One region of the Streptomyces sp. NPDC007164 genome, then DNA from elsewhere that is predicted to be linked to it. Evidence: riboswitches for the same ligand, from Rfam matches in the RefSeq annotation. Region 1 holds a riboswitch; each other region holds the start of a gene.

Region 1 (3,267 bases):
TTGCGCTCGTAGAAGCGCACGCCGCCGACGACCTTGTAGGGCAGGCCGACGCGGATGAAGATCTCCTCGAAGACGCGGGACTGCGCGTTCGTACGGTAGAAGATCGCGACGTCACCGGCCTTGGCGTCGCCCGCGTCGGTGAGCCGGTCGATCTCGTCGGCGACGAACTGCGCCTCGTCGTGCTCGGTGTCGGCGACATAGCCGGTGATCCGGGCGCCCGTGCCGGCGTTGGTCCAGAGGTTCTTGGGGCGGCGGCTCTCGTTGCGCTCGATGACCGCGTTGGCGGCGGACAGGATCGTCTGCGTGGAGCGGTAGTTCTGCTCCAGCAGGATCGTGGTCGCGTTCGGGTAGTCCTCCTCGAACTGGAGGATGTTGCGGATGGTCGCGCCGCGGAAGGCGTAGATCGACTGGTCCGCGTCACCCACGACGCACAGCTCGGCCGGGGCGTCGCCCTCGCCCGCCGGGCCGACCAGCTCGCGTACGAGGGTGTACTGGGCGTGGTTGGTGTCCTGGTACTCGTCGACCAGGACGTGCCGGAAGCGGCGGCGGTAGTGCTCGGCGACGTCCGGGAACGCCTGGAGCAGGTGGACCGTCGTCATGATGATGTCGTCGAAGTCCAGCGCGTTGGCCTCGCGCAGCCGGGACTGGTACATCGCGTAGGCCTGGGCGAGGGTCTTCTCGAAGCCGTCCGCGGCCTGGCCGGCGAAGGTCTCCTCGTCGATCAGCTCGTTCTTCAGGTTGGAGACCTTGGCGGTGAACGACTTCGGCGGGAAGCGCTTCGGGTCCAGGTCGAGATCGCGGCAGACCAGGGCCATCAGCCGCTTGGAGTCGGCGGCGTCGTAGATCGAGAACGACGAGGTGAAGCCGAGCCGCTTCGACTCGCGGCGCAGGATGCGTACGCACGCGCTGTGGAAGGTCATGACCCACATGGCGTTGGCGCGCGGTCCGACGAGCTGCTCGACGCGCTCCTTCATCTCGCCCGCGGCCTTGTTGGTGAAGGTGATCGCCAGGATCTGGCCGGGGTGCACCCCGCGCTCCGCGAGCAGGTGGGCGATCCGGTGGGTCAGCACCCGGGTCTTGCCCGAGCCGGCCCCGGCGACGATGAGCAGCGGGGAGCCCGCGTGGACGACGGCGGCGCGCTGCTCGGTGTTCAGCCCGTCGAGGAGCGCCGCGGAGTCGATGACCGGGCGGTGCGCGCCGTCGCGGTAGTAGGCCTCCCTGGGCGGCGGGGGCCCGTCGAACACGCCCGCGAAGAGGTCCTCCGGCACCGCTTCGGGTACGGAGTCCTCGGGGGGCGGCGGGGGCTCTTCCTCCGAGTGCTGGAGGCCGGCCAGGAAACTGTCGTCAAAGAGGCTGCTCATCGCTTGTCGAGTCTAGGCCGCCGCACCGACAGCCGTGGGCCGCATGACGAACCGCACACGACCGACGGCACACAAAGAGAGCGGGCACCCACTCCCCGTGAGGGAATCCGGCCCTCAGCACCCCGCTCCGGCAAGGTCACGAAAATGTATCGGACATATCGAGCATCAACCTTCACAGCGGCACCATGGGTTGGCTAGCGTGCTCGACCGGGCGGCCCGTACCCCCTTGAGGCGAACCACGCCGAGCGGGCTCCCCCGCCGAATCCGGGCTGCCCTCGCGGGAGTTCGGAACCGGGGACCCAGACGCAGTACCGGGGTGAATCGGTCCTTATCCCCCACTCGGACCGTAGGGCAGCCTTCCGTTCCGCCCGAACCCGACAGCTAACCCGGTAGGCGGTCCACGGAAGGAGATGCCGGTCTTGGCATCCCATCGCAAACCGCGCCCCCGGGTGCGCACCACCGCACCGGCCGTCGGGCTCACCACCGCGGCCCTCGCGTCCGTGACCCTGTTCTCCACGCAGAGCGCGGTGGCCGCGCCCGGTCCGAAGCCCGGCGTCGAGGACGTACAGAAGAAGGTCGACGACCTCTACCGGCAGGCGGGCACCGCGACCCAGCAGTACAACCGGGCGAAGGAAGCCTCCGCCACCCAGCGCGCCAAGGTCGACGCCCTGCTGGACGACGTCGCGAAGCGCGCCGACAGGCTCAACGACGCCCGCAGGACGCTCGGCACCTACGCGGCCGCGCAGTACCGCAACGGCTCCGTCGCACCGAGCGCCACGTTCTTCCTGGTCGACGACCCGCAGTCGTACTTCGACCAGAGCCAGCTGATGGACCGGATGACCAGCCGGCAGCAGACGGCGATCACGGACTTCCGTACGCAGCAGGCCAAGGCGGCGAAGAAGCGCTCCGAGGCGGTGCGGAGCCTGGAGACGCTGACGACGACACAGAACACGCTGCGCACCAGCAAGCAGGACGTCCAGAAGAAGCTGGGCGAGGCGCGCACGCTGCTGTCGAAGCTGACCGCCGAGGAGAAGGCGCGGCTCGCGGAGATCGAGCGCAAGAAGGAGGCGGAGGCGAAGCGCAAGGCGCGGGAGCTGGCGAAGCAGCAGGCCGCCGCGAAGGCCGAGGCGGACCGCAGGGCCGAGGAGGCCGCGAAGGAGTCGGGGGGCGGCAGCGGTACGGGCACCGGGTCCGGGACCGGCTCGGACAGCAGCGCCACCACCAAGGCGGAGAAGGTCCTCGCCTTCGCCAGGGCCCAGATCGGCAAGCCGTACGTCTGGGGCGCGACGGGCCCGGCATCGTACGACTGCTCCGGGCTCACCCAGGCCGCCTGGAAGGCGGCGGGGGTCGACCTCCCGCGCACCACGTGGGACCAGGTCAAGACCGGCACCCGGGTCGCCACGGCGGACCTGCGGCCGGGGGACCTCGTCTTCTTCTACGACGACATCAGCCACGTCGGCATCTACAAGGGCGACGGGATGATGATCCACGCCCCGAAGCCCGGGGCGAACGTGCGCGAGGAGTCGATCTACTACATGCCGATCTACGGCAGCGTGCGCCCGGCGTAGCGGGCCCCGACGCGTCGCGCCGCCCCAGCACCGGGGCGGCGCGGCGCGGGCGGGATCAGGTCCAGAGCGTGGCGATGAAGATGTTGAGGAGCGTCAGCCCGCCCACCGCCGCGAAGGCGCCCTTGTCGACCTTCTCCTCGTCCCGCTTGATGTAGACGAGCGCGAGGACGACGACCAGGACCAGCAGCTTGACGCCGATCTTGATGTTGTTGACGTGGTTGCCGTCGGCCTCGTTGAGCCCGACCAGTGCGACACCGGTGACCAGCATGGTCAGCGCGCCGTGCAGCATCGCCGGGACGAACCGGGCCGTGCCCGCGCCCATCGCCTTCATCTGGGTC
Region 2 (3,267 bases), on a different contig from region 1:
CCAGTGACCGACGCTGCCGCGACTGGAGTTTCGATGCAGTACCACCCGCAGCCGGCCCCGGGCACCGCCCGCCCCTGGGCCTTCCCCGCGCCCGAGCGCGGCGCCCTGCCCAACGGCCTCACGGTGCTGCGCTGCCACCGCCCCGGCCAGCAGGTCGTGGCGGTCGAGATCTTCCTCGACGCCCCGCTGGACGCCGAGCCCGAGGGCCTCGACGGCGTGGCCACGATCATGTCGCGCGCGCTGAACGAGGGCACCGACAAGCACACGGCGGAGGAGTTCGCCGCCGAGCTGGAGCGCTGCGGCGCCACCCTCGACGCGCACGCCGACCACCCGGGTGTCCGGGTCTCCCTGGAGGTCCCCGCCTCCCGGCTGGCCAAGGCCCTCGCGCTGGTCGCCGAGGCGCTGCGGGCGCCCGCCTTCGCCGAGAGCGAGATCGAGCGGCTGGTACGCAACCGGCTCGACGAGATCCCGCACGAGCAGGCCAACCCGGCCCGGCGTGCCGCCAAGCAGCTCTCCAAGGAGCTGTTCCCGGCCACGGCGCGGATGTCGCGCCCGCGCCAGGGCACCGAGGAGACGGTGGAGCGGATCGACGCGGCGGCCGTGCGCGCCTTCTTCGACGCCCACATCAGGCCGTCCGCGGGGACCGCCGTGGTCGTCGGGGACCTCACCGGCATCGACCTGGACGCCCTGCTCGCCGACACCCTCGGCGACTGGTCCGGAGACACCGCCGCGCCGCGCCCCGCCCCGCCGATCACCGCCGACGACACCGGCCGGGTGGTCATCGTCGACCGTCCGGGCGCGGTGCAGACCCAGCTGCTCATCGGCCGGATCGGCGCCGACCGGCACGACAGCGTGTGGCCGGCCCAGGTGCTCGGCACGTACTGCCTGGGCGGCACCCTCACCTCCCGGCTCGACCGGGTGCTGCGCGAGGAGAAGGGCTACACGTACGGCGTGCGGGCCTTCGCCCAGGTGCTGCGGTCCTCGGCCCCGGACTCCGCCTCGGGGGCGACCGGCGCCGCGATGCTCGCCATCAGCGGCTCGGTGGACACCGAGTCCACCGAGCCGGCGCTCAAGGACCTGTGGACCGTCCTGCGGACCCTGGCGGCCGAGGGCCTGACCGACGAGGAGCGCGAGACGGCCGTGCAGAACCTCGTGGGTGTGGCACCCCTGAAGTTCGAGACGGCGGCCTCCGTCGCGGGCACCCTCGCCGACCAGGTCGAGCAGCACCTGCCGGACGACTACCAGGCGCAGCTGTACGCCAGGCTCGCGGAGACCGGCACGGTCGAGGCGACCGCGGCGGTCGTCAACGCCTTCCCGGGTGACCGGCTGGTCACGATCCTCGTCGGCGACGCGGCCCGGATCGAGGAGCCCGTCCGGGCCCTGGGCATCGGAAAGGTGTCGGTGGTCACCGGCTGACGACCGGCCCGCCACGGCACGTCCCACCTCAGTATTTCACCGCATATCGGGACATAGAGGAGGCCCCTGCGAGCGCGATCTCGCCGGGGCCCTCCTTTTTGTCCGTTCTGAGGGGGAGGTTGCCTGTCTGCCCTGTGGGATGCGCTACAAAACGGCCTGTCCGTTTGGTGAATGAAAGTGACCCCGCTTAGCGTCGGCTCGACTGCCCGCCACTCGTATGCCGCATCCGCGACGTACCGGACAGTCATCGCCGAGTCCCCGTCAGGCGCGAGCCTGGGGAGCCGGGGACCCACGCAGTCCCTGGGGTGAATCGGATGCCTGAGCCCGGATGGGGCCGGGGCGTCCGTAGGAGACCTTCCTGCTCCGAACCCGTCAGCTAACCCGGTAGGCGAGAAGGAAGGAAAGGACCAGCCACTCCATGGCGTTCACCCGTGCCACCGGGAAGCACCGTGCCCCGAGCCGACTGACGCGCGGCAGCGCGAAGGCCGTCGGCGTCGCGGCTCTGGCCACCACCGGCGTCATCGGCGGCCTGGCCGCTCCCGCCTTCGCCGCGGACTCCGACGCACCCTCCGTGAGCGACACCGGCCTCAACCAGGTCATCGCCATCGACAAGACCCTCGCCGAGCGGATCGACGCCCAGGCCGACGCCCAGCAGCACCAGGCCGACGTCGCGGCGAAGGCGAAGGCCGAGGCCGAGGCCCACCGCAAGGCCGAGGCCAAGAAGAAGGCCGAGGCGAAGGCCAGGGCCAAGGCCGAGGCGAAGCGTGCCGCCGAGGCCCGCGCCGAGAAGGCCCGCGCCGCCCGGTCCGCCGAGCGCACCCGCCTGGGCTCCTTCCGGCTCCCGGTCGCCGGCTCGTACGTGAGCACCGGCTACAAGTCCAGCGGCTCGCTCTGGTCCTCCGGCAGCCACTCCGGCATCGACTTCCACGCCGCCTCCGGCAGCTCCGTCGTCGCCGTCGGCGCCGGCACGGTCGTCGAGGCCGGCTGGGGCGGCGCGTACGGCAACAACATCGTGCTCCGGATGACGGACGGCACGTACACGCAGTACGGCCACCTCTCCTCGATCGGCGTCTCCGTCGGCCAGAGCGTCGGCGCGGGCCAGCAGATCGGCCTCTCCGGCTCGACCGGCAACTCCACCGGACCGCACCTCCACTTCGAGGCCCGTACGACCCCGTCGTACGGCTCCGACATGGACCCGGTCGCGTACCTGCGCGCCCACGGCGTCCGCGTCTGACCGACGCTCCACCGCACCACTTCGTCGAAGGCCCCGGCAGCGCGCCGGGGCCTTCGACGTGCCCGCCGCCCCGGCCGCTGGGGGCGACCGCCCGGCGAACCGTTCCGCGGCCAGAAGATATTCATGAATTCCCGCCCGGCATCGGAAATTCGGCCGCATTGCAATAGAGTCGCGGAACAGGCGTAGGCCGGCCGCGATTCGCGGGGATTGAGGCGGAGGTTCGGACATGCGCATTCCGGCGCATTCGGTATGCACGGCAATCCGCGACGACATCGTCTCCGGTGTCTTCGAACGCGGCAGCCGACTCACGGAGGAACTGCTGGCCCGCCGTTACGGGGTCTCCCGCGTCCCGGTGCGCGAGGCGCTGCGCACCCTGGAGTCCGAGGGCTTCGTGGTCACCCGGCGGCACGCGGGCGCCTGCGTCGCCGAACCCACCGAGCTGGAGGCGGCCGACCTCCTGGAGGTCCGCACACTGCTGGAGCCACTGGGCGCCGCCCGCGCCGCGCAACGCCGCACCGAGGCACACCTCAAGGTGCTCCGCGGCCTCGTGCGGCTCGGTCAGGACCGGGCCCGGCGCGGCGAGGGCGACGATCTGCGCTCGCTGGGCGGCTGGTTCC
Region 3 (3,267 bases), on a different contig from region 1:
TCGCACGCTTCCCGTGGAGTTCACCCCGGGGCCCGCCCACGCAGAAAGTGACACCCTGTCAACTCTGTGACTTTCACGTGATCTGCGCTGCATCGACTTGTGACTCCCGTTCGAACCCGGCTAGGTTCACCGTTCGACTCACCAGTCACCTGTCAGCTACCCGGAAGGCAACCCCATGGGCTCCGCGAACGGCAGACACCGTCGCCCCCGTCAGGCACCCGCCATCGTCGTCGCCGCGGGCGTGACCGGATCGGCCATCGCCATCCCGCTGCTCGGCGCGTCCGGTGCGCACGCGGCCGACGCCCAGACCTGGGACCGGGTGGCCGAGTGCGAGAGCGGCGGCATGTGGAGCGCCGACCTCGGCAACGGCTTCTACGGCGGCCTCCAGTTCTCGCAGGAGACCTGGAAGGCGTACGGCGGTGAGGCGTACGCGGAGCGCGCCGACCTCGCCAGCCGGGCGCAGCAGATAGCGGTGGCCGAGAAGGTGCTGGACGACCGGGGCCCGAAGGCCTGGCCCAGCTGTGCGGTCATCTCCGGCCTCGCCGTGGACGGGACGCTGCCCGGGGTGGATCCGGGCTCCGTGCCCACCGACGACCCGACCGGGAGCGCGAAGCCGTCCGACGGCACGTCGGCGGACCCGTCCGACGACGCCACACCGTCCGACAGCGCCTCCGACGACGCCTCCGACGGCACGGACGCCGTGGACGGCGCCGACGGCTCGGAGAAGACCGACGAGCCGTCAGGGAAGACCTCGCCGGCCCCGAAGCCCTCGGCCTCGACCACCCCGTCCCCCGACGCCCCCTCCGGGGCGCCCGGCGACGCCTCCGGCTCGCCCGACGCGTCCGGCGGCAAGCACCGCGGCGCGCCGGCCGCGGAGAAGGGCGGCGGCACGGACGGCGGCACGGACGGCGGCCGCGAGGCGGGCCGTCATGCCTCGCGCGGCGGCAACGACGCGCGCGACACGGCCGACACGCCCGCCGACGGCACGTACACCGTCCATGTCGGCGACAACCTCTGGTCGATTGCTGATGCACAGAACATCCCCGGTGGCTGGCCCGCGCTCTACGAGGCCAACAAGGCTGCCGTCGGCGCCGACCCGGACCTCATCCTCCCTGGCCAGAGCCTCGATCTCGATGTGAAGGCCACATGAGGGCAGTCTGATAACCGACTAAAAATGCCTCAAAAATCGGGGTAGTTCAGGGACCTATGTCCGCTTATGCGTAAGTGAGACATGGGTCTCTTTGCGTCAACTGGCGTGTCGCATCCGGGGAACCCTCCCGCATCGTGTCCCACCTGCGGAAACGATGATTCTTCAGATGCAAGTAAGGGCTTATTGTCCGATGTGTCCATCGTTGAATGTGGGGGTTGCGTATGTTTACGGTCGGAACCGCTCGCACCGCGGGCCCCGTCGACCGTCACGCCGAATCCTGCCGTCGGTCGAAGGGAACAGACGCGTAAAGCGCCGTAGGCAGGAGCGGGGGACCCAGGTAAGCGCCGGGCCCGATCGTCGAAAGACGCATCAGGACCGGCTTGGGGTGAAGTCGCGCGCTAGGACGTGCGACCGGGCAACTCACTTGGCCCGAACCCGACAGCTCACCTCGTAGGCGTCGGTGAGGAGAAGTTCCATGCTGCTTTCCAGCAAGGGCAAGCACCGCCGCCCGTCCAAGGCCGTCCGTATCGCCACGCTCGCCGGTGTCGCCGGTGCCGCAGTCGCCGTGCCCCTGATGGGCGCGACCGGCGCCTCCGCCGCCTCCGTCGCCACCTGGGACGCCGTCGCCCAGTGCGAGTCCGGTGGCAACTGGTCCATCAACACCGGCAACGGCTACTACGGCGGTCTGCAGTTCTCGCAGTCCAGCTGGGCCGCCGCCGGCGGTACGCAGTACGCCGCCCGTGCCGACCTGGCCACCAAGGCCCAGCAGATCGCCACCGCCGAGAAGCTCCTCGACATGCAGGGCCCGGGTGCCTGGGGCTGCGCCGGCGCCGGCAACCTGACCAACGACGGCGTCAACCCGGGTGTCGACACCGGCTCCTCCTCGAACTCCACCTCGAACTCCGGTGCCTCCGAGCAGCAGAGCGCCCCGGCCGCCCCGAAGCAGCAGTCGCAGCCGACCCGGCAGGCCCAGCCGAAGCCGGCCGAGCGCACCGAGGCCCCCGCCGCCTCCCGCTCGGACCGCTCCGCCGCCCCGCAGGCCGAGTCGAAGAAGACCGTCACCACCCCGACCGGCGAGAAGGTCAAGAAGGGCGACGGCGAGTACAAGGTCGTCTCCGGCGACTCGCTGAGCGAGATCGCCGCCGCCAACAAGGTCGAGGGCGGCTGGCAGCAGCTGTTCGAGCTGAACAAGGACATCGTCAAGGACGCCGACCTGATCTACCCGGGTCAGCAGCTGCACCTGACGAAGTAGTCGCGGCTCTCTCCTCCCTGAGCACCACCCCGGTCCGGCGCGCATTCCCCCGTGTGCGCCGGACCGGGGCGCTGTCGTTCGCGCTCGGGGGAGCGCCGGATCGTTCAACTGTTGTAGTTACCGACCGGTAAATTTCTTACTGTTTGCCCGGCAATGTGTGCTCTCGGGTCCTTTTTCGTCCCAGGGGTCGGGCGGACGGCCGACTGATCGGGCCGGGCCGGTTAGGCTCTTGTCGCAAGGCCAAAGCGACCCTGCACAAACAGCGTCATATCCCAGAAGGAGATGCCTCGTGCCGTCCATCGACGTCGTCGTAGCCCGGGAAATCCTCGACTCCCGCGGAAACCCCACGGTCGAGGTAGAGGTCGGCCTCGACGACGGCAGCACGGGCCGTGCTGCCGTTCCGTCCGGCGCCTCCACCGGTGCGTTCGAGGCCATTGAGCTTCGCGACGGTGACCCCAACCGCTACCAGGGCAAGGGCGTCGAGAAGGCCGTCCTCGCCGTGATCGAGCAGATCGGCCCGGAGCTCGTCGGCTACGACGCCACCGAGCAGCGGCTGATCGACCAGGCGATGTTCGACCTGGACGCCACCGAGAACAAGGGCTCGCTCGGCGCCAACGCCATCCTCGGCGTCTCGCTGGCCGTCGCACACGCCGCCTCCGAGGCCTCGGACCTGCCGCTGTTCCGCTACCTCGGCGGCCCGAACGCGCACCTGCTGCCCGTTCCGATGATGAACATCCTCAACGGCGGCTCGCACGCCGACTCCAACGTGGACATCCAGGAGTTCATGATCGCGCCGATCGGCGCGGAGTCCTTCTCCGAGGCGCTGCGCTGGGGTGCCGAGGTCTACCACACGCTGAAGAAGGTC

What was found. A riboswitch is a leader RNA that binds a small molecule or an ion and turns the genes downstream of it on or off. The one in region 1 is predicted to bind cyclic di-AMP.
Region 2: it holds a riboswitch for cyclic di-AMP, as region 1 does, so the genes downstream of both, ABZ622_RS25330 (M23 family metallopeptidase) here and ABZ622_RS01240 (NlpC/P60 family protein) in region 1, are expected to answer to the same signal.
Region 3: it holds a riboswitch for cyclic di-AMP, as region 1 does, so the genes downstream of both, ABZ622_RS13250 (transglycosylase family protein) here and ABZ622_RS01240 (NlpC/P60 family protein) in region 1, are expected to answer to the same signal.

The regions. Positions count from the first base shown of each region.
Region 1 covers NZ_JBEYFB010000001.1:302,112-305,378, forward strand. Annotated here, with positions in the region: gene pcrA (DNA helicase PcrA) at 1-1,361, opposite strand, end outside; cyclic di-AMP (ydaO/yuaA leader) riboswitch at 1,608-1,773, shown strand; gene ABZ622_RS01240 (NlpC/P60 family protein) at 1,781-2,929, shown strand; gene ABZ622_RS01245 (hypothetical protein) at 2,985-3,267, opposite strand, start outside.
Region 2 covers NZ_JBEYFB010000022.1:84,442-87,708, forward strand. Annotated here, with positions in the region: gene ABZ622_RS25320 (pitrilysin family protein) at 1-7, shown strand, start outside; gene ABZ622_RS25325 (pitrilysin family protein) at 34-1,416, shown strand; cyclic di-AMP (ydaO/yuaA leader) riboswitch at 1,655-1,821, shown strand; gene ABZ622_RS25330 (M23 family metallopeptidase) at 1,835-2,650, shown strand; gene ABZ622_RS25335 (GntR family transcriptional regulator) at 2,877-3,267, shown strand, end outside.
Region 3 covers NZ_JBEYFB010000007.1:144,559-147,825, forward strand. Annotated here, with positions in the region: gene ABZ622_RS13240 (cytochrome P450) at 1-70, shown strand, start outside; gene ABZ622_RS13245 (transglycosylase family protein) at 176-1,150, shown strand; cyclic di-AMP (ydaO/yuaA leader) riboswitch at 1,451-1,622, shown strand; gene ABZ622_RS13250 (transglycosylase family protein) at 1,626-2,402, shown strand; gene eno (phosphopyruvate hydratase) at 2,692-3,267, shown strand, end outside.